2 regions of the Clostridium sp. YIM B02551 genome follow, and region 1 is predicted to be linked to the other one. Evidence: a T-box and tRNA genes for the amino acid it is inferred to sense, from the RefSeq annotation. Region 1 holds a T-box; the other holds one or more tRNA genes.
The links. A T-box is a leader RNA that pairs with one kind of tRNA and senses whether it is charged. The one in region 1 lies ahead of serS (serine--tRNA ligase), so its partner is inferred to be a tRNA-Ser.
Positions count from the first base shown of each region.

Region 1 (16,543 bases):
CTTTATGTCTAAGCATACCATTATTAACTGATGTTACATAAAATGCACGATCTAAGAAAGATTTCATAGTTCCTGCTATTGCTGAATAATGTGTAGGTGATCCTATAATTATTCCATCAGCTTCCTTCATTTTTTGAATCCACTCATTAACTTGGTCATTTTGAACTACGCATTTCTCATTCATATTTCTTACGCATCCACCACAAGCTAGACATCCACGTATTACTTTATTTCCTACATGGACAATCTCTACCTCTATATTTTCCTTTTCTAATTCTTTTGCAACAGCTTTTATTGCCTCAAAAGTATTTCCATTTTCTCTTGGGCTTCCATTAAATGCAACAACTTTCATAATATATACCTCCAATATTTTTGTTCATGTGCTCATTATATGACTCCATATACTAACCCACAAGTACGCACTTTTTAGTTAGTCTCTTACTTTTTGGTAAGATTTATTGTGTTATTTATCATTATCTTATATTATTAAATTGAAAATATTTTTACGTTTTACATTAATCAATCTAAAGGATGGTACTTAAATGATAGAATTTAACGGTAGAGAATATATATGTTTATTAGATTTTGCTATGGATTTAATTAGAGGTAAATGGAAGGCAGTTTTACTATGCCATCTATATAATGGACCTAGAAGATTCTTAGAACTTCAAAGAATAACTAATGGAATAAGCCAAAAGGTATTAAATGAAAAACTTAAAGAACTTGAAAATGATGGACTAATAGACAAGGAAGTTTATGCTGAAATCCCACCTAAGGTTGAATATTTCCTTACAACCAAAGGAAAAGATTTAACAAGTATAATTAAAGAAATTGAAGGTTGGTCAATAAAGTATTATCCCGAATTAGATAATAAATGTGAATAAAGACGTTTTATTTAATAAAACGTCTTTCTAAAAATTATATTAATGGTAACTTAACTTCAAATATAGTCTTTTCATTATCACTATAAGCTGTTATAGTTCCCCCATGTAATTCAATTATGTTTTTTGTTATAGCAAGACCTAAGCCTGAGCCCCCTATTTTGCTATTTCTTGATTTTTCTACTCTATAGAATCTATCAAATATATATGGTAAATCAATTGGAGATATTGCTTGCCCGTAGTTAATCACCTGAACCACTGCCATACCCTCTTCTAATTTTGTAACAACATCAACATATAACCCATCTTTTCCATACTTAATTGCATTTGTAAGTAAATTTTCAATAGCTCTAACTAATTTTCCTGAATCAGCATCTACTATTAACCTATCTTCTGAAAACCTAACTCTTGATTGCATCTTTGTATTTTTAAATTGATATTCAAAATATGCAACTACCTGTCCTAGTAACTCTACTAAATTTATTTCTTCTTTTTCTAAATTAATAGTATTGTTTTGCATTTTAGTAAGTTCGAATAAATCATTTATAAGTAAATTTAGTCCTTTTGCTTTCTCATAGGCAATGTTAGCATAGTATCTAAGTTTTAATTCATCCTTATATTTATCACTATCAATAATTTCTAAGTATCCAATTATTGATGTTAATGGAGTTCTTAAATCATGTGATACATTTGTTATTAAATCACTTTTAGTCTGCTGGGCTTTTCTTTCTTCTATTGTTATTTCCTTTAATTGCTTTGATATGCTATTAATATTATTTACTAATCCTTTAAAATCACCACTTGAATTAACTTTTATTAGCCTATCTAAGTCCCCATTTGCCATTATTTCTGTTTCATCGATAATAGCTGCTAAGCTCCTATTCTTTCTATAGGTAATAAGAAAATAAGTTACTGCAAATACAATTATACCTAAAAATATTTTAGTATTTTCTCTAAATAAGATATATCTAAGATATGCCCAAATGTCCCAAATGTTAAAGCTACTTTGATTTGTTACATTATTATACGATATAATTACTATTTTTCTAGTTATTCCGTATATAATATATGTTATTAATGCCGATATCCCAATATCAGCTAAGGATAAAAAATAATGTTTATATATTCTATTATTTTTCAATTTTATATCCAACTCCCCATACAGTGTGAATTACCTTGTTTCCTTCCATGTGATTCTCTAACTTATCTCTTAATCTACTCATATGTACCATTACTGTATTATTAGATTGAAAGTATTTTTCTTTCCATACCTTTTCAAAAATCTCTTCTGCACTAAATACTCTTCCTCTATTAGTAGCTAAAAGATATAGGATTTCAAATTCTCTTGCAGTTAATGATATTTCTTCACCCTCTTCATTTGTTACCTTATGTTTGCTCTTATCTATAATCATTGATTCAATTCTAATTATGTCCTCTTCTGTCTGCATTTTAGCGTTAAAGAAATATGCTCTTCTAAGTAGTGCTCTTACTCTAACAATTAGCTCTAAATGATTAAATGGCTTACAAACATAATCATCAGCTCCAGTCATAATTCCTTGAATTCTGTCCATATCTTCTGCCTTCGCACTTAACATTAAAATTGGCATATTATATTTTTCTCTAACACGTTTGCATACCTCTAGCCCATCCATTCCAGGCATCATTATATCTAAAACTAGTAAGTCTATTTTTTCTCTAACTAAAATTTCTAAAGCTTCTATACCATTACTTGCTTTAAATACATTAAGACCTTCATTTGTAAGATTTATTTCTAATAAATCTCTTATTTCTTTTTCATCATCTACCACAAGAATATTGTTATTCATTTTACCCTCCAACTTCGATAATGTATAATTATTTTTCTAAATATTCTTCTAATGTAATCCCATTATCATGAATATATTTAGCTGCATCTTTCCCAACATATCTAATATGCCAAGGTTCATATTCAATACCTGTTATATATTTCTTTCCATAAGGATATCTTATTATAAATCCAAACTTATAACAATTCTTATCAAGCCATTCTGCTTCTTTTGTTCCCTTTACAAAACTTTGCTTCTGATTTGTTACATCTATACATAATCCTGTTTGATGCTCACTAGACCCTGGTCTTGCTACATATGAGTCTGCAATATTTTCTCCTTGTGTTTTCACTCTGTTGTTATATGTATTTTCTTGTGATTTATAAGATCTATATCCTGAATTACCTAGAAGGGTTATGCCATCTTTTTTTGCTGCATCAAATAATCCTTCCAGTGGCTCTTTAATAATATCAGAAACGTGCCTTTCCTCATTACTTGTTCCGTGAACAAATGTTATATTGGGTATAGTTAAATCCTTAGGTTTAAAGTTTTTATTTAGTTCATGTTCCTCATTAACTAATACTAGTTTATCATCTCCATCATTATTTTCTATAGTCTCTGACTTATTTTCTTTACTAAAATTTAATACACTTTCCTTTACCTCTTCTCCTTTAGACTTTGATGCTATATGATCAAACATGTACCAAAATCCACAAATTATAATTACAAATGCTATAAATCTTTTAAATATTTTTTTCATACCCTTGCTCCTCTTCCTGAAAACTCAAATATTATCTTATGAATTCATTGTAGAAGAGAGACTTTACGTCACTTATAAGAAATTCTTACAAAACCTTAAGTTTAAAATAATCAAATGGTCAATTAATAAAAAACTTCTTCATAATTGTCATAATATTCTTGAAGTTTATGGAAAAATTATATATATAATGGTAAAATATTTTAAACTACATAACATTACTAAAATTTATCATTTAATTTCATTCTCAACTTTATCTGCTTAAATCAACGGTGTAGAAATTTGATTTTAGTAGGAGGAATTGGTATGAATTACGTGGGATTTACCTAGTTTGTGAAATGTAAATTTATTTCTCAAATTTCATGAAAATTTTAGGAGGGTATGTAATGTTTAAAAAAGCTTTAAGACTATGTTTAGTTTTTGTATTTCTTTGTACAACCATGTTTAAAATTAATGTTCATGCAGCTGACTATACTTATGGTGTAGATGTCTCAGGTTCTACTGCTACTATATGGTTTAAATCTGCTGTAAATACTTCCTGGGTTGATGTTCATTATAAAGTTAATTCAGGAGATCAACAAAATCTTAGAATGACTTATAATAGCAGTGCTTCAAGGTATGAGCAAACTGTAACAGTGACATCTAGTAATATCATCGATTACTCTTTCACTTATAACAATGGCACTCCTGCTTATGATACAAGCTGGTATAGTTATACTGTTGGCTCATCTACAAATCCAACTACTGGAGTTACCTTCTACCAAGATATATATTATGGCGGTGCCTCAAAAACATTAGGATTAGGTAATTACACACTTTCTCAATTAAATTCAGCTGGGATTCCTGACAATTGGATGTCTTCTTTAAAGGTACCAAGTGGATGGACTGTTGACGTATATGATGGAGATAACTTTACAGGAACAAAATGGACCTATACCTCAAGTTCTGATTGGATTGGAACTGATGCAAATGATAAAATGACCTCTGTTAAGATTTACACAGGTTCCTCTTCTACTGAACCGCCACAAAAATCTGGATATGTAACTTTGCAAGTTAAGAATAATACCAATGGCAAATATTCTGATAATCAGATTTACTGGGCAATTGTAGGACAAGACCCTGTAACTAAACAATTTGTTCATGTTGATCTAAATGGAAATCTTATTCCTATGTCACTAAGTGATAATGATGCAGCTGGTCACTTAACTAAAACTACTCCAGATGGTACTTTTAACTACACAAATTACTTCACCAAAGCGAGTGATCGAAATTACGCATTTGTTCCTAAGATGATAGGTGCAAGAATGTATATAAGCTATGGTGAGCCTCTTTATATAAGAATTAATCAAGCTGCTGACGGATTAATTGGATATGCGGGGCCTAACCTAGCAAACACATCAGACCCAAATAAAGGTATAATGTTCGAATGGTCTGAATTTGCATGGACTAGCAATGGTTTCTGGATCAATAATACAAGAGTTGATCAATTCTGCTTCCCATATAATATACAATTAGTTGGTCAGAGTGGATATAATAGAACAAATGGTGATATTGGAACAAGGGCAGAGCTTATGAGTGCTTTCCAGAATTCTGTACCAAATGAATTTAAGTCACTAGTTCAATCTGATAGAATTTATGCTCCTGCATCTGGACTTGGTACATTTGCTGCATCAAAAGCTAATTCTCACTATTTTGATAACTATATAAATGATGTTTATAACTACTATACAACTCATGAACTAACCTTTAATTGTGACCGTGGAACTTACAGTGGTCATGTGGTAGGTAGCGATTTTGTATTTAATAAAAATGGCGGAGCATATAATCTATATATCCATGGAAAACCTACTACTCAGGAAGTATTGTTAGGTAATGGTATATTAGATGGTGGAAATGACGACGAAAAAGCAATTAAGACTCAAATTTGTGCAGCATTTAATAGACATGTAATGCTTGATCCTGCACATTGGAATAACTCAAGCTACTTCTATCAAGCTGCACCTGCAAATTACTATGCAGCATTCTGGCATCAACACTCTTATGAAAACAGAGCATATGGTTTCTGCTATGATGATGCTTTTGATTTTAGTAGTACACTCCAAGTAACTGATCCTAAATATGCAATAATTAATGTAGGCTGGTAATAAAATAAATGGACATTTTGTTTGTCATTTAAGACAAACAAAATGTCCTTCTTTATTCTTATAACTTTATTATTTTATTACAGTCATACCACCCATGTATGGTTGTAATGCAACTGGAATATTTATAGATCCATCTTCATTTAAGTTATTTTCTAAGAAAGCTATAAGCATTCTTGGTGGTGCAACTACTGTATTATTTAATGTGTGAGCGAAGTACTTACCGTTTTCACCATCTACACGGATTTTTAATCTACGTGCTTGTGCATCCCCTAAGTTTGAACAGCTTCCTACTTCAAAATATTTCTTTTGTCTTGGAGACCAAGCTTCTACGTCAACAGATTTAACTTTTAAATCTGCTAAGTCACCTGAACAACATTCTAAAGTTCTAACTGGTATATCCAAAGAACGGAATAAATCTACTGTATCCTTCCATAGTTTATCATACCATTTCATGCTATCTTCTGGTTTACATACGACAATCATTTCTTGTTTTTCAAATTGGTGAATTCTATATACTCCTCTTTCTTCTATACCATGAGCCCCTTTTTCTTTTCTAAAACAAGGAGAATAACTAGTTAAAGTATGAGGTAATGAACTTTCTGGTAATATTGTGTCTATATATTTACCGATCATTGAATGCTCACTAGTACCGATTAAATATAAATCTTCTCCTTCAATCTTATACATCATTGCATCCATTTCAGCAAAGCTCATAACACCAGTTACAACTTCACTTCTTATCATGAAAGGTGGTATACAATATGTGAATCCTCTATCTATCATAAAGTCTCTTGCGTAAGAAATTACTGCTGAATGAAGTCTTGCTATATTACCCATTAAGTAATAGAATCCACTTCCAGCAACCTTTCTTGCACTGTCTAAGTCTATTCCACTAAGTTTCTCCATAATTTCAGTGTGGTATGGAATTTCAAACTCTGGCACCTTTGGCTCACCAAACTTTTCCAATTCTACATTTTCACTATCATCTTTTCCTATTGGAACACTTGGGTCAATTATGTTTGGTATTACCATCATAATCTCTTTAACTTTTTTATCTAATTCACTTTCCTTTGTTGCTAGTTCAGCTAAGTGTTCAGATTCTGCATTAACCTTTTTCTTAAGTTCTTCTGCTTCCTCTCTCTTACCTTGTGCCATTAATCCACCAATTTGCTTAGAAATCTTGTTTCTATCAGCTCTTAAAGCCTCTGCTTCTTGCTTTGCATTTCTAAGTTCGATATCTAAAGCAATTACTTCATCAACTAATCCAAGTTTACTCTCTTGGAACTTATTCTTTATATTTTGTTTTACTATCTCTGGATTCTCTCTTACAAATTTTAAATCTAACATATTCTTCCTCCTAAATAAATATATAATAATTACTAAATAAGAATAAAAAAACTCCATCCCATATAATAATGGGACGGAGATAATCCGCGTTGCCACCCAAATTGCTGGATAAAATTATAGCCAGCCACTCAACAAAGTAGGATAAAGGGTACTAACCTTTCGATTCATCATCGACAGCTCCAAAAGTGGAAAGACTTAACCTTTCACCGATTCACACCAACCATCGGCTCTCTTAAGAAATTTATAAATCGTAGTTTTTATCATCGCTGCTTATATATCATTATGCTTAATTATATATTTTTTTATACTTAATTTCAAGTATAAACTAACTTTAGTTTTTTTAACCATAAATAAATTATAAAATACTTTAAATATTCATTGCCTATATTTAAAGTTCACCTTATAATAAATTTTATTAAAATATAGTCGATATTATAAATAGTATAAAAAACATTGTTAGTAGTTGAAATTTTTACATAGAATAAAAAGATTTACTTTTTAGATTTCATTTTACAATACATATAGAGGTGAATTACATGAAAAAGATAATAACAGTTATTGGAGCAATTATTGAAAATGAAAATAAAGAAATACTTTGTGCACTTAGATCTCCTAAAATGTCTCTTCCTAACCACTGGGAGTTTCCTTCTGGAAAGCTAGAAAAAGGTGAAGGATATAAGGAAGCAGTAGAAAGAGAAATAAAGGAGCAATTAAACTGCTCCATTGAATTTATAAATGTTGTTAAATATAACACTCAGGATTATCAGGATTTTATGATGACTTTAGTTACTGTTAAATGTAAATTAGTATCTGGAATTCCAATTTCAAAAGAACATTCTAAGCTTCTATGGTTAAATAAAGAATATTTACCTTCATTAAAATGGATTAATGCAAATATTCCTACGGTTGATTTACTAGCAGTTCAATAACAATATAAATCCGTAAATTAAAAAGATAAAGCATCTCTGGTTTTTCAAAAGTGATGCTTTATCTTAATACCTAATATTATCTACTTATATAAATTTTTAGATAAATCTCTTAACCTAACTTCATCTAATATAAATATTTTCTTATCATCACATCTTATAATTTCTTTTTCTTCAAGTTCATTAAAGGTTCTACTTAAGTGTCTATAGGTAGTACCTAAAAATTGAGCTATTTCCTTAAATGATGAGTTTAAAATTATATATTCATTATTATCTATGTATTCAACCAAGTAGCTTGCTAACCTATTTATAAGAGTATATATAAAGTTATATGAGCTATTATTGATAGTTGCATCTAACTTTTCGCTTAAGGAATTAATTAGATGATGCAAAAAATTCAAATTATTATAATACTCATCTTGAAGTATCTTTGATGGGATTACTATTAAGTGAGCTTCTGATATGGCTTCTACATCACAGCGTATAGGAATATTTTTTAATAATTCTATATCACCAATGGTTTTAAATGGACTATAGAACTTTAAAAACATAGATTTTCCATTCTCAAATAAATACGATATCTTAACCTTTCCTTCCACAAGTAAATAGTAATAATCAAGTTTCTCTTCTGCTTCTAAAATCAATTCCCCATTTTCGTAAAAATGAAGTTCGGCATAATTAATTATATTTTCATCAAACAACTTTTCTATATCATATTTATCAAAATACTTATCTATAAGGTTTCTATCATAAATTCTCTTCATAACTCCTCCAAAATAGGACACATGTCCTATTATACTTTATATAAATATGGTAACTTATGAATTACAACATGTAAAGCATGGTATAATTATAGAAACAATTTAAATGGAGGATACTATGAAATACGAAGTTATATTATTTGATGCAGATGATACTTTATTTGATTTTAAAAAATCTGAAAACAATGCTTTTAAAAATACGATGATTCAGTTTGATATAAGCTATGATGAAGATTATCATTTAAAAGTATATAAAGAAATTAATAAGGCATTATGGAATGATTTCGAAAAGGGAAAAATTACTCAAGAAAAATTAAAGATAGAAAGATTTAAAAGATTATCAGATAAAATAGGGATTAAGTTTGATTCACATGAATTTGCAGCTGCTTATGTAAAAAACTTAGCTAATGAATCCCATTTATATGAGGAAAGTACTACTCTTGTAGAAGAACTTCACAAAAATTATAAACTAGTTATGGTTACTAACGGGCTTACTGATGTTCAAGATAAAAGAATTAGAAAATCATCTCTAGCCAAATATTTTGAGCACATAGTAATCTCCGAAGAAGTGAAGGCTTCAAAACCAGACGCTAAGATATTTCAGGTTGCTTTAAATTATATACAGCATTTTGATAAAAGCAAAGTAATTATGATTGGTGATAGTTTAACTTCTGATATAAGGGGTGGACTAAACTTTGGGGTTGATACCTGTTGGTTTAATCCTTCTAATACTAAAAATCAATCTGATATTAAGCCTACTTATGAAATTACTACTTTAATGGATCTAAGGAAAATACTTTAAAACAAAGAGGATGCTATGTTTGTCACCTAAGGCAAACATAGCATCCTTTAGTTGTTATTCTTGTGAAGCTTTCTTTCTTCTTAAAGTTACTCCACCTACTGTTGCTATTGCACCTATTAATAATAAGATTGAAGCATCAATTGGAGAACCTGTCTTAGGAAGATCTGATACAGCTGTATCTTCTATTGTTTTTTCCTTTAAGTTAGCTATAGCATCTTGTAGAACCTTTAATGCAGTATCTACTTCTGCCTGCTTAGCATCTTTATTGTCAATAACTGTTTTTGCACTTGTTAATGCATCCTGGAATGCCTTCCAGCTGCTATCAGTATACTTTCCTTGTGTCTTATCTTTATTGTCATTATATAATTTTTCTAATGCAGATTTATCTACAGTTACTACTTGTACTTGAGCTAGATTAGTTATTGCATCTTGTAGTGTTTTTAATGCAGCATCTACATTAGTTTGTTCAGCCTCATCACTATCTAGAACTGTCTTTACATTAGCCAATGCATCTTGGAATGCCTTCCAGCTACTATCTGTATAATTTCCTTGTGACTTATCTTTATTATCATTATATAACTTTTCTAATACAGATTTATCAACAGGTGCTTTTGTTTGTAAAGCTTTGATAGCTTTATCAAGTGCATTATAAGCATTTCCAAGAGTTGTTGCAGTTGCTTTATTATCATTTAGAAGAGCTTTAATATTATTTAAAGCCTGTACTAATACTGACCAACTTTCTGGAGTATAGTCTTTTTTATTTAAAGCATCTGCTTTATTAACTAATGTTGGAATATAGAATCTCCAGTCTTCTGCAGAGTTTGCAGGTTCTGTCCCTTGTTTAGTATATTTTACTGGAGTTTCACCACTTATATTTAATAGTGTTGCAATACCATTTTTGTATTCAAGAAGATTTTCTTTTGCATAGCCTTTTCCGCCTTTACCAGTGCTTGTTGCATTACCAGTTCCATTTACTATACTGTTAACCCCAACAAGAGGACCATCTGCAGCTCCTAATTCAACTATACATGCATCTTGAATAGTTACATTTTCTTTATTTGGAACTTCTATTGCATTATCCATAAAGATGCTTGCACCATTAGTATTAATGAATACATCATATACACCTAATCCAACAGCTAAGTGGTTATTAACCTTATTAGATACCTTATATGAAGCGTATCCTTTAACAGTACCATCGTGACTCATCCACCCTTCTTGGGATTGTGGATCATATGGTGTTTCTGATTGATAGAAGTATAGACGACCATTTTCACCATTCCATACTGTTTGGTATTCATTAAAGTGTTCAACAAACATCCCGTACATTGTAGCATTATTACCATTTACAACTAAGCCATTCCTAGCAGTATTCTTATCCCAAGCAACTCCTGCACCATGGTCTGCTCTCCATACCCAGAAGTGATCACCTATTACATCATTACTGTTGATTTCAACTGTTGTATCAACATTAACATTATTCTCTTTAAATCCTCCTATACGGAAGAATAAATCTGATAATGATATTGGATTATCACTATGATCTTTATTGCTACCTTTTTGACCAACTTGAAGCATATTTGTTGAGCTATAATATGCATCAAATAAAAGTCCAGCAACAATTACACCTGACTGATCATCAACAAGCATTGCTGCCTTATCATTTTTAGGTACAAGAGTTGCAAGTCCAGTTCCTAGAATGATTGTGTTTGCATTCTTTACATGAAGTGGTTCTGTTAATTCATAGATACCAGGTGTAAAGAATAGATTTTTTCCTTCTTCTAAAGCAGCATTTAGTGTAGCTGCTGTATCTACGCCTTCTTTAGCTACATAGAACTTACTAATATCTAATGATTGTCCACTTCCCATATTGTCTTTTGACCAAGAAACTCCTGAACTGTCTTTTTTAAGATCAGGTACAAATACCTTGTATTCTCCGTCATCACCTAAATATAGGAATGGTTTTTCTCTAACGATTGGAGTCTTGTCAATAGTTGTATATGGATTTCCTGGATTCTTGTCCCAGTTACTATCTGGAGCACTTACATCCCCTTGGAATACTCCATTCCAGTTTACTCCATACCAACCTCCAGTTAAATCACTATTTCTAGTGTACCATTGTTGTTGAGTGTATGAGCCAACATTCTTTGAGAATGCACTATCTGCAACAAAGCCGCCGCTTGCCCATCCATAGTTCCAGTCAAATTGTGTGGTACGTTCAACATTCATTCTTCTAAGTGGTGCTGCCTGTGAAACTGCCCAAGGCATTTTGTCATCAGGTTTAACATCAGCTGATACAGTAAAGTTTTCAGCACTACGCCAGAATGTTTGTGTTGCATTATTACTTGGTAAACATGCTGGAGTAGATAAATTCTGAATTTTAGTATCTAATGGTGTTTTTCCAAGTCCAGCTATTTGAGTGTAGAATCCGATATTTAATAGCCCTGCATCATTATAGTTTCCTGGCTTAAAATATAAACCGTAACGATTAGGAATGAATTGACCTTGGAATGTTGTATTATCATGAATTGCATTTACTTCTTGCCCTATTGCATTCATATCATCATATTTAGCGTTATAGAAAATCATGTTATTTCCAAACTTCTTAGTTTCCAATGAAGTGATATTTGAATAATCACTTGTACCATATTCATTAACTGAAGCTATCTTATAATAGTTTTCATACTTAGAAGCATTAGGATTTGTGTCTGTAAAACTTGCTTCTGTAGTATCTCCTATTTTTTCATAATTACCAAACTTTCCGCCTGCACGATAAATTTCAAATTTGCTTACACTTGGGTCTGCATTCCAAGTTAACTTAATATTATTGTCTTTGTCTTGAGCTATATCAAGACCTGATGGTGGTGTACTTGGGCGACTTCCAGCAAGTGTAGTTACAGAAAACTCTGAGCTTTGTGCATAAGGATTTTGTCCATTAACTGTACGAACTACATAATAGTATTTAGTGTTAAATTGAAGTCCTGTATCCGTATAAGTTGTTTGTGCTGTTTCGTTACCTACCTTTGTATATGGACCTCCTTGAGTTTCTGATCTCCAAACTTCATATCCACTAAAAATAGTGCCTTCTAATGCACTCCATGAAAGTGTTACAGAATTACCTTCGATTTTAGACATAGTAATCTTGCTTACTTTTTTAGGAGTTGATGTTGTGTGAATAATGAATTTTTCGTTGTCTGTAGTTGCACTAGTTAAATTTCCTGGAGCCATTTTTCCATCTATAACAGTGATATATTTCCATCCTTCTGTTTGTTTAAATGCAACAGTGCCATCCCCTTGAGGTACAGCTTGAACAGATTCCCATCCTCCAATTGTCATATTTCCTACTTGCCTTACAAAACTATTACTTCCAGTCCATAATGTGTTGTTGTTAGATTTGAAGTTAACAGTAGCATTGTTCTGGAAAGAACCATATCCTAATTTAAATATGCCATTTGCCGGAACATTTGATCTATCACTAGGCATTGGAGTTTTTACATCAATAGGGTTGCCTGCTACCCCGTCAACTGTAACGATATTGTGTGTAGCAACATGTTCAACATAAATATCTGTAGCTACTTGATCTTCTTCTGGTGGATAAGTTGGTTCTACTATGAAGAATTTTTCTGCATCAGTAACTGCTGTAGATTCTGTAGTTACTAATTTTCCTTCATCATTTACGGAGACAAATCTACTAAAATGACCGTCTTTCATAGTAAAACTTCCATCAGATTGTTTTTCTAACGTAAATGACTCCCATCCATCAACTGCAGTTTTCTTTGGATTGCTATTGGTTATAACGTCTAGTCCACTTACTGCCTCTGATTTAAGCATATTCCATTGGTTACCCACCGATGAAAAACTTACTAAGTTTGAATTAGTATTAGATTTTAACATTTTGAATAGAGCTTTAGCAGTTAGGTTATTACCATTCATATCTTGAATATCCGCATTCGCTGTAACTGGATCTGCACTACTTCCAGAAACTTGAACAGCTTTTCCTGTTTTTGCAGACACAATATAAGAATATTGATCATTTGGTTTATAACCATTTTCATCTGCAGCAAAAGCTACACTTGGGAAACTCATTACAAATACGCTAACCGCTAACAGTGTTGAAAAAACTTTTTTAAACATTCCTCTATCCTTCCCCCTTCTATTATTTTGTAGTTTTTACATATAATGTAAATTACTCAATAACAATGTTATATTTCTTTTTATGTTTATGTCAATAAAAAAAATCTTCTATTTACATCCTTTAAACTACATTATTCCTTAATTCTTCGTAATTTTATATGACACTTTATTACACTAAAAAAAAGACGTTTTGCTTATTACCCAAGCAAAAACGCCCTTTTGATTATTTCTTATATAAATGCCCGATTCATTATGTTAACCACATCAAATTCCATTTCATTGGATTTTTCTACAAAACTTTCATCATCTAAATGCATACATGAAGCATGTTTTCTATATTTTCTAAGAATCTTTTTTCTTATAACTCTTAATGAAGCGTGAATATTTTATAAACTCCCTTCTTTTCCAGAGTCGCTTATATCAAGTAACCCTTCTGGGTAAGGAGTCCAAATGCTTTGATTTATTAGATAGTCTTCTTCATATTTTATAACATATGATCTAATAAGGTTGACAAGCACGCTTAAATGTATCTTCCCCTCTCGGTATTTATCAAAAGTACTTAAGATAAATTCTTTTTCCTTTAAGGTAATTCTATCAGAAAAGTGTCCAAATATTTTCATTAAGGTGCTTATGTAACTTGTATACCTGGGTAATCTTGCAAAAGTCAATCCAAGATGTTCTCTATATTCATTCATTATTTTTTCTATATTTTTATTTTCTTGTTTTTCTAGAATTTTTCCCATGATCTTTTGTTCTTTTTGGTTATATGCCATAAAAAGAAATTTATTATGGTCATGAAAGTCAATTAATTCCCCAATTAATCCCCTTTCCATAACTTTACGAAACTCAAACATTATATATACTTTAGTTAAAAAGTGTTCCCTTATTTTTAAATTTTTTAGTCTTCCCTCTTCTTCAATGGCTAGATAAGGATATTTATCCATAGCTTTTGCAGCAAATATTCCAGCTCCCTTTATTGTACCTACCGCTTTCACTTTTCCTAAATATATTTTTACGTCTTTTATTCCGCATGATGGAGATTTACCTTTAAGTATAAAGCCATCAATATCTTTAATTGAATCTAAAAATTTTGATGAATAAGTCTCCATAGCTTCAGTGAATACTTTTTCAGTTGTAGGTTGGAAAAGTTCAACTTCATCCTTCTCCTTTATCAATCTCAAGGATTCTCTAGGCACTCCAAGTCCAATTTCGACTTCTGGACATACAGTAATATAATTAACGTAATCCTTAAGCTTATCTACAAATTTATCATTATAACCCTGCCCATTATAGCGACATTTACTGAATCCTAAACATCTGCTTACTACTAATTGTGGTTTATTACAATCCTCCATAAGCTTCCTCCTATATTAAAAATACTAATCATTATTATAATATTTTAATTAACCTTATGTTAGGGGGATTCTTATGTGACATGAAAACTATTCTAATGGAATATTTATATATCAAAGTAATTTAAAGGATAAATAATGATTACTAATAAAAATATATTAATATATTTCCCAAGTTGGGGTGCAACACAAGCTATTCACAATTATATACAGGTAGGTCAAATTCCTTGGGATAAAGTTACAACTATTTGTCATGCCTTCTTTGAAGTAGATAATAAAAATATGTTAAAAAGTATAGACAGCTATTTGGATTTTCACAAATCTTTTCCTCATTCTAATGGCCTAAAAGGACACTTTGGAGAATATAAGTACTATAAAAATCTTTACCCCAACGTAAAAGTTTTGATTTCAGTGGGTGGCTGGACTAGAGGTCATAACTTTCATTCCATGTCACTAAACTCAAAAAATAGATGTGTTTTTATTAATAGCCTTATTGATTTTCTAAAGAGATACCCTTTTATTGATGGGATAGATATTGATTGGGAATTCCCTGGAATAGATAGAAAACCTAATCCTAAAATACCAGATGATAAAGGATGTCCAGGTGGACCTGAAGATAAGATAAATTACACCTTGCTTTTAAAAGAAATACGTGAGGCCTTTAATTTAAATAACATGTCTACAAAACTTCTTACATCAGCTGTTCCCGCTGAATATGATTTATTATTTTATCAAGAGCCCGAAGAATACAATAAGTATTTAGATTTCTTAAATGTCATGGCCTATAATTTTCATACTACAAAAGAAAAGGTAACTAATCACCATTCACCACTTTATCCAAATCCGAATGATCCATCACCAATTTATCCAATTGATATTAGAAATAGATATAATTCAGATGCTGCAATGAAAACTTATAGAGATATCTATAAAGTTCCTTCATATAAACTAAACCTTGGGGTTCCTCTCTATTCAATTGGTTGGAAAGGAGTATTAAATATTGACGGTAGTCATCCTGGACTATTTGCTCCAGCTACTGGACCCGCCATTGGAACATGGGATAATCCCAAAGCTCCTAATGGTAAATTTCCATACTATGAACTTAGAAAAATAGAATCTGTAACTGGTTTTCTGAAATATAGAGATCCCTATTCCATGGTCCCCTATTTATACAATGATATAAGCAGAATAATGTTTTCATATGAAGATGAAAAATCTCTAAAAATTAAATGCGATTATGTTATCTATAATAATTATGGAGGGATTTTTGTCTGGGATATTTCTGGAGATGTAATTAATGACTTTCCCATGATATCGATAATAAATGATACCTTAAATCAATGAGATACAACTAGTTCTCATGAATATTTAGAAAACTACTCAATTGGGGAATACTACTTTTATATTAAATTAATCCTAAAGGAGAAATTAAAATGAGTGATACGAATTTCCCAATTATCCCATTCCTTACTTTTGGAGGTAATGCAGATGAGGCAATGAATTTCTATGTTTCTATATTTCCTGATTCTAAAATTTTAGAGCTTGCAAGAGTGGTCGAAAATATGAAAGGCGAAGAAGGTAGCGTTCTTCATGGATCTTTTCAAATTAAAGGTCAGAGATTTATGGCAATGGAT
Region 1 covers NZ_JAKGTF010000016.1:16,010-32,552, reverse strand. Annotated here, with positions in the region: gene L1S47_RS17540 (flavodoxin family protein) at 1-352, opposite strand, end outside; gene L1S47_RS17535 (helix-turn-helix domain-containing protein) at 543-884, shown strand; gene L1S47_RS17530 (cell wall metabolism sensor histidine kinase WalK) at 919-2,022, opposite strand; gene L1S47_RS17525 (response regulator transcription factor) at 2,012-2,707, opposite strand; gene L1S47_RS17520 (M15 family metallopeptidase) at 2,736-3,446, opposite strand; gene L1S47_RS17515 (glycoside hydrolase family 64 protein) at 3,830-5,587, shown strand; gene serS (serine--tRNA ligase) at 5,657-6,934, opposite strand; T-box leader at 7,001-7,210, opposite strand; gene L1S47_RS17505 ((deoxy)nucleoside triphosphate pyrophosphohydrolase) at 7,471-7,863, shown strand; gene L1S47_RS17500 (Crp/Fnr family transcriptional regulator) at 7,944-8,624, opposite strand; gene L1S47_RS17495 (YjjG family noncanonical pyrimidine nucleotidase) at 8,740-9,423, shown strand; gene L1S47_RS17490 (fibronectin type III domain-containing protein) at 9,478-13,557, opposite strand; gene L1S47_RS17485 (DUF523 and DUF1722 domain-containing protein) at 13,944-14,912, opposite strand; gene L1S47_RS17480 (glycoside hydrolase family 18 protein) at 15,048-16,253, shown strand; gene L1S47_RS17475 (VOC family protein) at 16,343-16,543, shown strand, end outside.

Region 2 (16,543 bases), on a different contig from region 1:
TTTTTGCACTATATTTATCCCCCTCTTTATTAAAGCTTCCTTCTTCTTGGCTGCTTCCTATAATGGTCGTATAGTCATTAGGTACTTCTTGATTATCACTCAATGAATTATCTATTACTTTTCCTTCTGCATTTTTTATTATCCCTTGAAAATATATCCTGTCTCCATCTTTAAGCATACTTTTATCCTTAAATTCAGCTGAAACTCCATATGCCAATTTACTGTTATCAATAACAAGATTATCTATAGAAATTTTTATGTTTTTGTATTCTACAACGCTTGAATTGTTTTGGACATAGTTATTATCTACAGCCCTTTCAATTCCTCTGTCATTGATATTGAAAATAGCTTTTACAGCTGCAACAACAGGTCTGCAGAAACTTAATCCTACTAGTATAGTAATTGTAGCTGCTGCAACCAATGGTCTTCTCCAAGATTTTTTTATTGTTCTTTCCTGCTTTATTTCTGTATCTTTCATTTCTCTTATTTCATTAAATGCTAACTCCATTTTATCTAAAACACTTCTAGGTACATTATCTTCATACAGCTTATTTAAATTATTTTTTATCCCAATATTACTATCCTTCATAGCATAACCCCCCTTTAGATTCTTCTAGTAAACTTTTAAGTCGACCCCTTCCCCTACTGAGCCAAGATTTAACTGTTCCCTCTGAAACTTTGAGCGTTACAGCTATATCCTTAACTGACATATCTTCTAAGTAAAATAACACCAACGTAACTCTATAATTTTCTGGTAGCCTACTTAACATATCCCTAGCATCAACATTATCATATCCCTCTTCATAAATGCCCTTATCCATTATCTTTAATGAACTATCTAGCAATACAGTCTTGTTTTTAGCACCAATTATATCTTTACATTTATTTATTAAAATTCTTATAATCCAAGTTTTAAAATACTTGGGTTCTTTAAGTTTGTTTAAAGATTTAAATGCTTGAAGAATAGTATCTTGTATAGCATCTCCTACTTCCTCATCATCCTTTAACATGGCTTTTGCTATCTTGTATAAATTACTATCAAGTTTTTTAATACAATTTATAAAAGCTTCTCTATCCCCATTTATGGCCTTTTCTATTTCACTTTCACTACTCATACTTCACCTCAAAATACTCCACGTGGATTGTTTCTTTCATATATTTGACGGTTATAGCTAATAAAAAGGTTGCACCGATATAAAAAAAATATCATCTTAAAAAAATTATATCTTTTTAAGATGATATTTTATATGCACTTTATCTATTTTAACTTATTATAATTTTCACTTTGCTTAACTTATATAGGGTTTTAAGTTCAACTATTAACTTATTCATGCCTGAAAATGTCCAGAAGCCGACATTTTCAAACAAGTATAAGTTAAGTTTCCTATAAGAAACCCTATATATACCAAATATCTTCCTTACTAGTAGAAATAGCAACAGCTCCTGACTTAAGGCTTTGTATAACATCTTCTTTATCCATTATAAGACCACCAGTTATAATAGGAACATTAGTTGTCTTACTAAACACCTTCGTAACCTTTGGCATTATTCCTGGTAATATTTCTATTGCATTAGGCCTTATAGCTTCAACCGAATGTACTCCAGTCTCTAAGGATAGATGATCTATTATAAAAAATCTTTGTATTACAAACATATTAAGACTCTTTGCTGCTTTTACCAAATTTGTTTTTGTGGTAATTATCCCATCTGGATTAATATTTTCGTTAATGTACTTTAAAGCTAATGTATCTTTTGACAGCCCATCTATTAAATCTACATGTACATATACAACTTTTCCTGAGTTTCTAACTCTATCCACAATTGACTTAACGTTAAATATATCTGACTTCAAAACAAATATAACTTCACAAGGAGATTTAATTGCTCTCTCTAGCTGCTCACTTGTTTTTATAGCTGCTATTATGGGGTTCTCCTGTAGTCTATTATAAAATTCATTTTTCATGCACTCTCCACCCGTCTTAAGTAATTGTAATACCATTCTATCATAAATACGACTAAAATATTACATAGTAATGAACCCCTATAGATTTCCATAGAAGTCCATTACTATATTTAACTTTTTATTTTTCCCAATCTCTAGATCTTCCAACGGCCTTATGCCACTTACTAACAATCTCTTCTCTATTTTGTGATTCCATATTAGGAACAAAAGTTTTTGGTGATTTTATATTTGTACATATATCATCCAAGTCTTTCCAGTATCCTACTGCAAGACCTGCTAGATACGCTGCTCCTAAAGCTGTAGTTTCTATAACCTCTGGTCTTTCAACTGGTGTATCTAAGATATCTGCTTGGAATTGCATTAAGAAATTATTCGCACATGCTCCTCCGTCTACCTTTAATGCTTGTAACTTTATTCCTGAATCTTGTTCCATAGCTTTTAAAACATCATGAGTTTGATATGCCATAGATTCAACTGCTGCTCTTACAAAATGTTCTTTCTTAGTTCCTCTTGTAAGACCAACTATTGTTCCTCTTGCATATGGATCCCAATATGGTGCTCCTAGTCCAACAAATGCTGGAACTAGATATACTCCATTTGTATCATCAACTTCAGTAGCATATTTCTCAGAGTCAGCTGCATTGTTTAACATTCTAAGTTCATCACGTAACCACTGAATAACAGCCCCTCCTATAAAAATACTTCCTTCAAGTGCATATTCAGGTTTTCCATTATAACATGCAGCCATAGTTGTAAGTAATCCATTCTTGGATTCTACAGGCTTATTTCCAGTATTCATTAGTAGGAAACATCCAGTTCCATACGTATTTTTAGCTGTACCTTCCTCACAACAAACTTGTCCAAATAACGCAGCTTGTTGATCTCCTGCATCCCCTGCTATTGGAATAGGTGAACCAAAGATAAGCTCATCAGTTTCTCCATAAACTTCACTTGAAGCTTTTACTTCTGGAAGCATTGATTTTGGAATACCTAATTCTTCTAGAAGTTCATCATCCCATTTTAATTCATGAATATTATACATCATTGTTCTTGATGCATTTGTGTAATCAGTAACGTGTACTCTTCCCTTAGTTAAGTTCCACATTAACCAAGTATCTATATTTCCAAAAAGTAATTCGCCTTTTTCAGCTTTTTCTCTAGCTCCAGGAACATTATCAAGTATCCATCTTACTTTTGTTCCTGAGAAATATGCGTCTAAAATTAGTCCTGTTTTTTCTTTTACTTTTTTATCAAAACCTTTAGCTTTTAACTCATCGCAATATTCAGCAGTTCTTCTACATTGCCATACAATTGCATTATATACAGGAATACCTGTCCTCTTATTCCATACTACTGTAGTTTCTCTTTGATTTGTTATTCCTATAGCTGCCACATCTGTTGCATCAAGACCAGCTTTTGCTAAAGCTTCTCCTGCAACTCCTATTTGAGTTCCCCAAATTTCCATAGCGTTATGCTCAACCCATCCGCCCTTTGGATAAATTTGTTCAAATTCTTTTTGTGAAACAGCAACCATTTCACCATGTTTATTAAAGATTATACATCTTGAACTTGTTGTACCTTGATCTAGAGCCATTATATACTTTTCTTTTTCCATTTTGCTTCTCCCCCTATATTTCCGAAATTTAAAGGTTTACATTTACTTAAAATATATTGTTATTTAAAAAACCATACTAAATACAAGTGCACCAAGTACTCCACCTATTATAGGTGCTACTACTGGTATCCATGCATATCCCCAATCAGAATCTCCCTTTCCTGCTATTGGAAGTATTGCATGTGCTATACGTGGTCCTAAGTCTCTTGCTGGATTTATAGCATATCCTGTTGGTGCTCCTAAAGAAAGACCTATTACTAAAATTAATAATCCTACTGCAAGTGTTCCAAGTCCGTCTGTCATTTTAACTTGTCCAAGTCCTAGTATACCAAATACTAATATAAAAGTTCCTATTATTTCTGTTATTACATTACCTACAGTATTTCTAATAGCTGGTGCTGTACAAAATACTCCAAGTTTTGTTGCTTTATCTTCTGTCTCTTTCCAATGTGGTAAGTATGCTAACCATACTAAAGTAGCTCCTGCCATAGCACCCAAGAATTGACAAGCTATATATCCTGGAACTAAAGACCAAGAAAACTTACCTATAACTGCTAATGCTATTGTAAGTGCTGGATTAAAATGTGCTCCACTTGTTGCTCCAAATATCCATGCTGGTATTGCTACTGCTGTAGCCCATGCTGCTGTTACGACCATCCACCCTGCATTTTGTGCCTTACTCTTATTAAGAGCTACGCCTGCTACAACTCCATCTCCTAATAAAATCAAGATCATTGTGCCTAAAAATTCTGATAAATAAACGGACATAATAAATCCTCCCTATATAAATTAATACTTAATATATTTTAAATATATGTTGTGTTACATATATTTAATATCAATAATGTTAATAAGAGTCTTGTCCTTTTCAGAAATCGTTTTCCAAGTGTTCGATGAAAAAAAATCCATCATTTATAAAAGGGATTTTGTCCCTTTTACAAATGATGGCTCTCATCTCTCCGCCAAATATTCACTCTAAATCTTTATGCTTAACTATATCTAATTATTACTCATAATATAATTGTATATCGACTAATTACCTTTTGCAATACCCTTTGTAGCTATTATATTTACTTTAGTTCCTGCTATATTTTTAACAATTATATCTCCTATATTTATAGGTGCTTCCACCTCTACGCCTTTAAGTTCTTCTATGCATTCCATAATTTTATCCTTAGGAATATCAGCATCAGTTTTTACAGAAACTGCACCTACTTCTCCATTTCTAACCTTCACTGAGGATGTTACAATTCTTGTAGGATTAGTACATTCCTTTTCTGCATAAACCTTTCCTCTCATGCAGGTGTTGCCTTTGACATCAACTACTTTATTATCTTCTAAGCTTACCTCAAGCATACAACCCATAGGACATCCTATACAAGTCAATTCTCTCTTTTCCTTCATTACTATTACTCCCCTTCCACCTTAACAGTTATCTTCTTACAGTTAGGATGTTTTTCAAATAAAGCTTTTGTAAGTTTAACTGTTTCCATTTCTCCTGGAGAAAGTATTCTTTTCTTTATATGCATTTCTCTTATATCATCAAAATAAACAGAAATATAGCTTTCTTTATAAACATCTCCCACTCTAAACCTTACATCTAAAACTTTTTCTACATTTTTAGGATTAATGAATTTTGGAACTGTATATCTTACACCACTTGTTGCAACTAATTCTATTCCCTTTTCATCAAAGGTTTGTCCGTTAATATATTTTGCAGCATTTTTTCCTGCATTTACACTCTCTTCTGTAACAAAATCAACTAAATCATGAACATGTAGTACATTACCACAAGCAAATATTCCCTCTACATTAGTTTGAAGGCTTTCATTTACTATTGGTCCTCCTGTAACTTTTGATAATTCTACATTCGCCTTTGTAGATAGCTCATTTTCAGGAACAAGCCCTACTGATAAAAGTAATGTATCACAAGGAATATATTCCTCTGTTCCTTTTATAGGCTTTCTATTTTCATCAACTTTTGCTATTGTAACCCCTTCAAGTCTATCCTTCCCTTTTATATCAGTTATAGTATGTGAAAGCTTTAATGGGATTCCAAAATCATCTAAGCATTGTACAATATTTCTTTTTAATCCACCCGAATATGGCATAAGCTCTATGACGGCCTTAACAGTTGCCCCCTCTAATGTCATTCTTCTTGCCATTATAAGCCCTATATCACCAGATCCAAGAATAACTACTTCTTTTCCTGGCATATATCCATCTATATTTACAAATTTCTGTGCAGTTCCTGCCGAATATATTCCGGCACATCTGCTGCCAGGTATATTAATAGCTCCTCTTGGCCTTTCGCGACAGCCCATGGCTAAAATAATTGCCTTAGCTTTAATCTCTAAAACACCATCATTCTCATTAACTGCTGTAATCTTCTTATCTTCGCTTATATCTATAACCATTGTGTTTAATTTGTATGGTATATTCATTTGATTAACCTTTTCAACGAATCTACCTGCATACTCTGGCCCTGTAAGTTCTTCTTTAAAGGTATGAAGTCCAAATCCATTGTGAATACATTGGTTTAATATACCTCCAATGCAGTTATCTCTCTCTATTATTAAAATGTCCTCGATACCTTCTTCTCTTGCACCTATTGCGGCTGCAAGACCAGCAGGTCCTCCACCAATTATTACTATATCATGCTCTATCATCTTTTAATCCTCCAAACCTAGATATATTGTTTTCAGTAAAGATATTAAATTTCCTTATTTTCACCTATTAAAAGTTTAGACTTTCCACCAAACTTAGTAATTTCATACTCAGGCACATTTAATTCTGTCGCTAGTATCCTAACTATCTTTGTTGAACAGAAGCCAGCTTGACATCTTCCCATTCCTGCCCTTGTCCTTCTCTTAACTGAATCTAAATCTCTTGCTCCAAGAGGTCTTCTTATTGCATTTAAAATTTCACCTTCTGTAACAGTTTCGCATCTACAAACAATTCGTCCATAAGTTGAATCCTTTGCTATAAGTTCATTTCTCTCCTTATTATTCATCTCTCTAAACTTAGGTACTCCATGTCTTATGGGATTAAATTTATCATTTCTTGCTGGCAATAACTTATTAACCACTATTTTTTCAACCATTTCTGCTATAGCTGGTGTACTTGAAAGTCCAGGTGATTCTACTCCAGCTACATTTATAAAGTTTTCAACATCCTTTGCTTCTCCTATTATAAAATCATCAGCTGCACTATGAGATCTAAGCCCTGAGAAAGATGTAATAACTTGTCTCATAGGAATTTCTTTGAAGGTTATTTTTGCTCTTTCTAAAATATCATCTAATCCTTCTTGTGTTGTATCCATATTAGTTTTATCATTTAAGTCTACTGCATTTGGTCCTATAAGCAAGTTACCATCAACAGTTGGTGTTACAAGTACTCCCTTCCCCATCTTGGTTGGTAATTGGAATAGCGTTCTAGTTGCCATTGAACCTGCTTCCTTATCAAATAAACAATATTCGCCTTTTCTCGCTATTATATCTATTTTATTACTACTTATCATATTATTTATATCATCAGAGAATAATCCAGCAGCATTTATTACTACTCTACCTTCAATATTCCCCTCGTTTGTCTCTAAAAGGAACTTATCTTCTACTTTTTTTATGTTTTCAACTTTAGTATTAAATTTAAACTCAACTCCATTTGTGTAAGCATTTTCTGCATATGCTATAGTCATCTCATAAGGGCAAACAATTCCACCTGTTGGTGCATATAGTGCCGCTACTACATCTTCTTTTAAATTAGGCTCTAATTCCAATAAGCGTTCTTTTCTTAATACTTGTAGATTAGGTACTCCATTATTTTCTCCTTGTTCTTTAAGTTCCTCTAATTTATGTATTTCATTTTCATCAAAACACAAAACTAGCGAACCATTTCTTTTAAATGGGAAATCTAATTCTTTTGACAACTTATCAAACATCGCATTCCCTTTTGCATTTAATTTCCCTTTAATAGTATTTGGCTTAGCATCAAAACCAGCATGAACTATTCCGCTATTTGCTTTAGATGTTCCTGTTGCAACATCTGAACTCTTTTCTAACACACAAGTTTTCAAATCGTATTTGGATAATTCCCTTGCAATGCTACTTCCAACAACTCCTGCTCCTACAATAATCACATCAAACATATTACCCCTCCATTCAAAACAAAAGGCCATGACCTCAAAAGATAAGGTATTTAAATACACATATCTTTTAAAATCATGGCTCTCTATACTCCGCCTTTTTTATTGCATTTTATGTTTTGATTATAGCACCATAAAATTTCATCGTCAACAACTTATTTAAACCTTTTCATTTCTTCATATATAAAAGAATGCCCAAAGTATTTTTCTGGCATTCTTCTATATATATTCTAATGTATAGCCTTCTTTTTGTACCTTTTTCCTGCAACTTCCACACTTCCTATAGTTATAAGCGCATCTTCATCAAAACCCAACACTATGGTCTTAACTTTTGCTATCTCTAGTCTGGATACAATAACATATACAACGCTTGTTTCTATTCCTTTATATGCTCCTTTTCCATCTAGCAAGGTTACACCTCTACCTAGTCTGTCCATTATTGCTTCAGCAATATCTTGATGCTTATCTGAAATAATAGTTACCGCCTTTGATTCATCAAATCCTTCTACTACTATATCAATTACTTTAAAAGCTATAAAATAAGCTATAAGAGAATACATGGCTTTATCAAATCCAAATAGGAATCCTGATGCTCCTAATATAAATAGATTGAAAAACATAACAATTTCTCCTATGGAGAAGCTTATTCTTTTGTCCAATATAATAGCTGCTATTTCTGTTCCATCTAAAGAACCACCGCTTCTTATTATGAGTCCAACACCTGAACCCATAATTACGCCTCCAAAGACAGTCCCTAATAAGACATCCTGAGTTATTCCTGGTACTGGATGAAGAACACTAACTCCTATAGACAAACAAATAACTGAAAATATGGTTGATAAGGTAAAGGTTTTTCCGATATGTTTATATCCTAAAATAAAGAATGGAATGTTTAATATAAAAGTGAATACTCCAAGAGGGAGTTTAGTTAAATGACTAACCATGATTGAGATTCCGACTACGCCACCATCTATTAAGTTATTTGGTAATAAGAATATCTCTAACCCAATTGAAACTAAGGCACAGCCTATCATCATAGAAATGAATTTTGTTATAAGATTTAATTTCTTGTTTTTAACCAATAATCCTCCTCCTAACTGATTTCTTTTTTCTCTATATTATAATAATATATTATTTTATCAATAACCGTCAAGCAAAACAGCTTTTTGTTGACAAAATTAAAGTTGGGAGCCTGTTTTTTTAACAAACTTCCAACTTTGATTTTTAACTATTTGCTAATGTTTCTGCTCTATCCCAGTCAACTACATTCCACCAATTATCAATGTATTCTGCTCTCTTATTTTGATATTTTAAATAATATGCATGTTCCCATACATCTATTGCTATTATTGGTTTAACTCCTAATGCTAGTGGAGTATCCTGATTGGCTGTAGATATAATTTTCAAGTTCCCTTGCTGATCCTTAACTAGCCAAGCCCAACCTGAACCAAATCTTTCTAATGCAGCCTTTTTAAATTGCTCCTTAAATTTATCAAAAGAACCATAGGTTTTATCAATTTTATTCTTTAACTCACCCTTGGCTTCTCCCCCTTTGTTAGGAGCCATGACCTGCCAAAAAAAGCTGTGATTAAAATGTCCTCCCCCGTTATTTCTTATGGCTTCTCTTACCTCTTGAGGAATCTTTTCTATATTTGAAAGTAGCTCTTTTAATGTTTTTGCTTGAAGTTCAGGGTATTTTTCTAAAGCTTTATTTAGATTATCTACATATGCTTTATGATGTTTATCATGGTGAAGCATCATTGTCGCTTCATCTATATAAGGTTCTAACGCATTATATTTATACTTTAGTGCTGGCACTTCATACGGGTACTTTAAGTTATATAATTCTGATAAGAGTTCATAGGACATATCTTCTTTAAAGGCTTCAGTTGCACTAACATTTATAGTTGAACTCATAATTAAAATAAATCCTAAAAAAATTAATACTAATTTTTTCATAAAAAAACCTCCTTTTATAGAAAATATTATCTTCTATAAAAGGAGGTTTTATTAATGTAATGTTTGCCAATAACTTATTAACCTCTATATATAAAATTCTTTAAAGTTATCCACATTTTTATATTTTCCCCCATGATATTGTGTGTATTATCAACATTATGCACAATATGTTGTTGATAACTTTTTTCAATTATATTCTCCATTTTTTGCGCAAAAAAAACTCAGCTTTCGCTGAGTTTTATTTTTAGAAATAAATAAACCGTGCACCTGGCATCGATAGTAGCTTATAGGCGTTACCTAAGCAGTAAGCTCAGACCAGATTGATCCACGGCACATGCAAGACACCGCTTATCGCTGCTTCCTTCCGGACCTGACGAGATTCACGGGCTTACATTGCGTGGGACCCAGCCCTCAACACCACTTACTTAGGGCAGACCCTACAGGCTAAAACCTAAACCAGGACTTCGACCCTGCTATAGCGGATTGCAGGTTACAGGGCACCGCTGACTCCCCATCTAGCACGGCGTTGGCGGAGAGAGGGGGATTCGAACCCCCGGTAGAGTTTCCCCTACACCCGCTTTCCAGGCGAGCTCCTTCGACCACTCAGACATCTCTCCATACAATGTATGCCACACTTTATATAAGCTTGTATTTAAACCTTCAACAGTTACTCACTTACTAAAGTGTCACGAACTTTATTATATATGTTTAATGATACTTAGTCAATACGGAAAATCAATCCTTAATTATTAAAAAATTCTTTTAAAAAATGTAGCTCGCTTAATGGAGCTACACTTTTTTTCATATGTATTATTTATTTGCTATGATTTCTTAAATCTTCAGCTAAAGATGTTGCTTCTTGTAAGCTTGCAGCTACCTCTTCAATTGCTGCTGTTTGTTGTTCTGTTGTTTCTAACGTTTCATTAGAAGTCTCAATTGTCTTAGCTACAGATTGTTGTATAAGTCCTGTTAGCTGTATTACTTTTGTTGCAGTTTCTTTTGTGTTATTTGATAGTGCTCTTATTTCACTAGCAACAACACCAAACCCTCTACCTACTTCCCCTGCTCTTGCAGCCTCTATAGCTGCATTTAAGCCAAGCATTCTTGTTTGATCAGCTATGCTTTTTATTGAATCTAATATAGAGTTTATTTCTACAGATATCTTTTGAATATTTTCTATTTCTTCATTTAAGTTATGTTGATTATTGCTGACATTAACCGCTGAAGCACTAAGTTCTTCCATACTAGCTGATATTTGGCCAAAATTATCTGCCAAAACTTCAGACATATTGTTTAATTTTAGTTGTTCATAACCAGAATTAGAAAGTGCATTTGCAACAATAAATAACACCTCTGCAGCTGCTTTTACATTTTTTTCATTTGTTCTATAAACATTTCTAGCAGCATCTGCATAATCTTCTTCATCCACTCCTATTTCACTTGCTGTTTTCTTAAATTTTAATTCTTGGGGATCTTCTGTTAATACTTGTCCTCCAAGAATTGTTCCTATAAGATGTCCCTCCACTAATATTGGAGCAGCAAAATCTATTAACCCTGCATGACATGTATATATGTATGGTCTTCCTAGTTTTACAGCTTCTTGACCACCTTTTTTATGGGATTCAGCACATCTTCCTTCTCCAGTCTTTGTAGATTGAGTTAACCCCTTACAAAATCTTGTATAAGAACTTGGATTAGTTACTGGTGTACCATCCTTATCAACTGTTACGCTTGCAATGTTCATTCCAATAGCAAAATTATCTTGGAAGGTTTGAAGCAGCTTAATATCAATTAAGTCTTTTATTTCAAGAACTTCTAGGTCTAATTCTCCATTTTGTAGCTTTTTTATCATAATAACTCCTCCATTATTTAAGTACTTTAATATAGTCTTAATAACAACACATACTCTATTAATCGGAGTTATTTACTTGCCCTTTATATATGTTTTCCTGTCAACACTTTATTATTATTTTTCTGTTTGAATGTTATTCATTTCATAGGTAAAATACTCTCTTTATTTAAGTTTCCAACATATAAAACAAAGGAGGGCTACCCCTCCTTTAAAATGCATTCTTCTTATCTCTATATGTTACTATTGCAATATATATAATTCCGCCAATTATTCCAATTAAACTCACTACTTGAGCTATTCTTAAACCCATAAAATAAAGGCTATCAGTTCTCATTCCTTCAATGAAGAATCTACCGATTGAGTATAAAATCACATATGCAAAAAATAACCTTCCTTTTAGGTCCCTATTATAATTTCTGTATATCCATACTAGTATTATACATACAAGGATGTTCCAAATAGATTCATATAAAAATGTAGGCTGATAATAACTTCCATCTATGAGCATACCTTTTTGTATAAATGCAGGAAACTTACTTATAAACTCTTTAGAAACTATGTCTCCGTGTGCCTCTCCATTAAAGAAATTTCCCCATCTTCCAAAACCTTGTGCTAGGATTATCGATGGTGCTACTAAATCTGCATATTCTATCATACGTATTTTTTTCCATCTAGTATATATGAATGCTCCTAGCATTGCTCCTAGTATTCCGCCATGAATAGCTAGCCCGCCCTGTCTAATATTAATTATCTCATTTGTATGCTGACTATAATAATTCCATTCAAATAGAACATAATATCCTCTGGCACCAATTATCGCAAGGGGAAATGCTACTATAAAAATATCAATTAACTTTTCAAAATCTACCTTTCTTTTTGGAGCATTGTAGTACGCTAATATAAATGCTGCTATTATTCCTAATGATATAAATATTCCATACCATCTAAACTCTATTCCAAACAATTCAAATGCTATTGGGTTCATTTTTTGTCCTCCCTTAAGTTAATAAAGGCCTCTATTTACATTACCCATAAGCTTCAAAAAAATCTATGGGATAATTCAAAACCTTATTCTTATATTATCACAAACCCAACACTATTTTAACATAAAAATTTTTATTCACTCCTCGTTAACATTTTTATAACTATTGACCTTAATAATAGGGATTTTAATCATTTTATTTTTATAATTGAAGCTTCCCATTTCAATCTTTCCTGACACTTCCACCCACTGTCCTTTTTCAGGAAGCTTTTTCTCCTTAATATTACATATAATTGCAACATTTTGCGAATCTGCGATACAGCAACTTATTACATTTCTCCCTATATAAAAAGTATTTTCATCTCCTTGTACTTGATAAACTACACCACTTATTATTGCTTCTCTTCCCACATACTTTTGAGGATCTTCTTGAAGCTGCTCAATATAAGAATATAAATTTTCTTTTGTAAGACTTATTCTTCCTTCATTTGGTATAGTTTCTTCTCCGTTATGACTATGTTCAAAGGAGGTATTATTTATAACTACTGTTACTCCTTTAAATTGTAATGTATCAATTTCTTTAATGCTCTTTGAATTAATCATTAATATAAAAGCTACTACAAAAATTAAATATCCTTTTCTTAGTTTTTCTCTAGTTGGGATTGTGAATATTTTAAAAAACTGAAACACCGCTACAATTGCCAGTATAACTATTGCGCTCCATATATAATATTCTGTTTTACTACTAACATATTCAAATATTCTTCTTGTAGAAATTAAATAATACAAATATATATCTATAAATACTAAAATTAAAAACCAAATAAATTCATTTATATTAAATCGCTTCACTTTAATCCCTCCTATATCAAACAAGCTACTAAAAAGGTAAGTGAAAATACAACAAACATCATTTTAAGCACAAAGCTTTTTTTGTACACAGAAAATAGCATAAGATTATTTTTTAAATCCAACATTGGTCCTAATATTAAGAAAGCCATAACTGCCCCTAGTGAAAATTGCCCTAAGAAACTTCTAGCCACAAATGCGTCAGCTTCGGAACATATTGACAATAAGTATGCTAATGCCATCATTATAATGATACCTAATGCTTTATTTACAGATAATATATCTAAAACCTCTCTTGGTAAAAGAACTTGAAATAGTGATGCTAAAATAGATCCTATTATTAGAAATTTACCAATTGTATAGAATTCCTGAGAGATATGATATATAAGCATCTTTAAACTTTTGTCTTTTTTTAAGTCTTCACATCCGCAATCACAAATTATCTCATTATCATTGCTACTAAGAATAGTTTGTCCATCACTCAAGGCTTCCATTAGAAATCCTATTGCTATAGATAAAACAAAACCAATTATAACTCTTAACAATAAAATCTTTATGTTTTCTCCAAAGGCCTCATAGGTTGAAAGCATAACAATTGGATTTATTATCGGTGCTGCCATCATAAATGTTATTGCAATATTTATTGGTACTCCTTTTTTAACGAGTCCTCTAGTAACTGGAACTGTCGCACATTCACATAAGGGAAAGAACAGCCCTAAAAGTGCTGCTCCAATTGCCCCTGCTACCTTATTTTTAGGCAAGACTTTTTTAATAATGTCCTCAGTTAAAAATGTGGTTATTACTCCAGCTACCAAAGAACCTAATAAAACAAAGGGTAGCGCCTCAATAAAAATGCTTATGAAAACCCCAGAAAAGCTATTTAATAAGACTTGAAGCTCCCTCATTTTTTTACCCCCTGTTTATAAAATCTATTATTTTTTTATATAGCCCTTTATTTATCACCCTACTTGAACTAATAATTCTATAGAAATCTTTACTTGATGAACTTTGCTCAATATACGCCTCTTTATTAAGCTGCCCTAACAAAACCTTAAGCTCCCTATTCTTTTCATAGGAGATATCTTCACAGTTATTTATAATTATCATATTTGCCATATGAATTAATGGAAGCATTATGACTCCCATACTTCTTATAAAAATATCAACAGTTTTTCCATCTAAAATTGCAAAAACTGCTCCTAGTCTTCCTCTAGATTTATGAATTTCCCTAATTATATAATCTACTGATTGCACCCCATTAGCCTCAATGATTATCCTATTAGGATTATTAAAATTAATTATTCTATTTAATGCTCTCTCAGTTATTTCATCATTATTCTTAAATTGCTTTATAACAATTTTGTCTTCACTTAAAAATTCCTCATTGATTTTTGAATTGCCTTTTTCACACTGTATTATCACTAAAATTTCTTCATTAGATCTAGTGACTTCAAGATAGCTATTTATAAAAGATGTTTTACCCCATGATAAAAAGCCTCCTACAATTTCAACGGAACAAATCTTTTTCATTTTATTCCTCACTACTAAAAAGCTTTTGAAGCTTATCTACCCTTAAGTCTTTCCCAATTACACATATCCTTCCATTATAGTCTGGTGAAATGTTTCTTACTTCAACCTCACCAGGAACATAGTCAAAAGCAATCCACTTATTTTCAGAAGACCGAACTATTCCTTTAGCTCTTAATACATATCCATATTCCCCTAAGCCTAATTTTTTCAGTATCCCTTTTAAGTTTTCTTTATCAAATATCTCTGGAGTCTCCTGTCCCCAAGTTTCAAATACGTCTTTAGCAACCAATCCTTCACTTCTTATTTGAGCCCTTGCATATGCATTATTTAAAGGTTTCTTAATAAATTGAATTTCCTTTAAGCTTGACTCTCTTCTATCCTCTAAAACCTCGAGTATATTTTCTCCACTTAGTTTATCCCAAGGTGTTATTATAACTGAGCATCCAGGATTCACCTTCTTTATACCTTTAAGTACCTGCAAAATGTGCTTATTATCTACATCCTGTGTTCTACTCAATACAACAGTTTTTGCGTTTCTTATTTGATCAATATAGAACTCTCCGAAATTTGTCATATATACTTCAAATTGTTTGACATCTATCACCGTAATTATCGAGTTAATTTTTCCTCTATCTCTATGCTTTTTTAATGTAGCAATTATTTGAGAAAGTTTTGCCACTCCTGAAGGCTCTATTATTATTCTCATAGGATTATATTTATCTACAATTTCTTCAATTGCACTCTCAAAACTTCCAGAAATGCTGCAACATATACATCCTGAAGTTATTTCTTTTACTTGAATAGATTCTTCTCTTAAAATATCCCCATCTATCCCTATTTCACCATATTCATTTTCTATAATAGCTACTTTTTCATTAAATAATGCTTCTTTTATAAGTTTCTTAATAAGGGTTGTTTTCCCTGCACCTAAAAAACCAGAAATAATGTCAATCTTTATTGGTCTCACCCCTTAGAATTAATTTATATAATCTAACCTGCAATTTACCTTAATATGTATATGTATATACTTTTTTATTTATTACTTTATTGTTTGAATTGCTTAAAAATCATTGATTTATAGTATAATTGCAGTTTAAATTCATATTTTATATTGATATAAATTTTTTAGTTAGGAGGTTCTATGATTTCATATAAAAATAATGAGTACCTACTTTATATAAAAGATGAGTTATGGAAGTTTTACAAAAATGACGAGGGATCTATTTGTTATAGTATTTTAAAAGATAATTCTTGGAGTCAAGAAATTGAGCTTGTAGATAGCTGTGAGCAACTTCTTTCTGTTATATTAAGCGCAAATGGATCAATCTATATACTTTCTATTTCCTCATCAAAATCACTGGTTTTATATACTTATAAAGAAAATTATTTTTCAGAAAATGTATTACTTAATTTTTCTTTTGAAGTTGATCACATTCAAGTAATATCCTTAAATAATGCTTTGAATTTGATTTATACTAAGTATGATAATAATACTTACTGTCTTTATCACAGAATAATAACCTCTAACCTTACAATTACACCTCCAATAATGCTTGATATAGTTGAGAAGCTAGAAGGGTTTCCTTTTATAGCATACGTTCAGAAGAAGGAAATAATTACTTTGTATGTAAAAAAGCTAAAGACCTATT
Region 2 covers NZ_JAKGTF010000007.1:98,348-114,890, reverse strand. Annotated here, with positions in the region: gene L1S47_RS09990 (DUF4179 domain-containing protein) at 1-589, opposite strand, end outside; gene L1S47_RS09985 (sigma-70 family RNA polymerase sigma factor) at 579-1,115, opposite strand; gene L1S47_RS09980 (glycerol-3-phosphate responsive antiterminator) at 1,397-1,963, opposite strand; gene glpK (glycerol kinase GlpK) at 2,082-3,578, opposite strand; gene L1S47_RS09970 (MIP/aquaporin family protein) at 3,642-4,346, opposite strand; gene L1S47_RS09965 (DUF1667 domain-containing protein) at 4,611-4,982, opposite strand; gene L1S47_RS09960 (NAD(P)/FAD-dependent oxidoreductase) at 4,988-6,247, opposite strand; gene L1S47_RS09955 (NAD(P)/FAD-dependent oxidoreductase) at 6,292-7,725, opposite strand; gene L1S47_RS09950 (YitT family protein) at 7,953-8,759, opposite strand; gene L1S47_RS09945 (superoxide dismutase) at 8,947-9,591, opposite strand; RNA gene ffs (signal recognition particle sRNA large type) at 9,941-10,205, opposite strand; tRNA gene L1S47_RS09935 (tRNA-Ser) at 10,209-10,298, opposite strand; gene L1S47_RS09930 (PocR ligand-binding domain-containing protein) at 10,496-11,533, opposite strand; gene lgt (prolipoprotein diacylglyceryl transferase) at 11,742-12,518, opposite strand; gene L1S47_RS09920 (TIGR03943 family protein) at 12,654-13,367, opposite strand; gene L1S47_RS09915 (permease) at 13,379-14,269, opposite strand; gene L1S47_RS09910 (CobW-like GTP-binding protein) at 14,274-14,894, opposite strand; gene L1S47_RS20750 (CobW family GTP-binding protein) at 14,896-15,861, opposite strand; gene L1S47_RS09900 (hypothetical protein) at 16,036-16,543, shown strand, end outside.
Region 2: it has a tRNA-Ser gene. The T-box ahead of serS (serine--tRNA ligase) is inferred to sense a tRNA for this amino acid. The anticodon was not compared.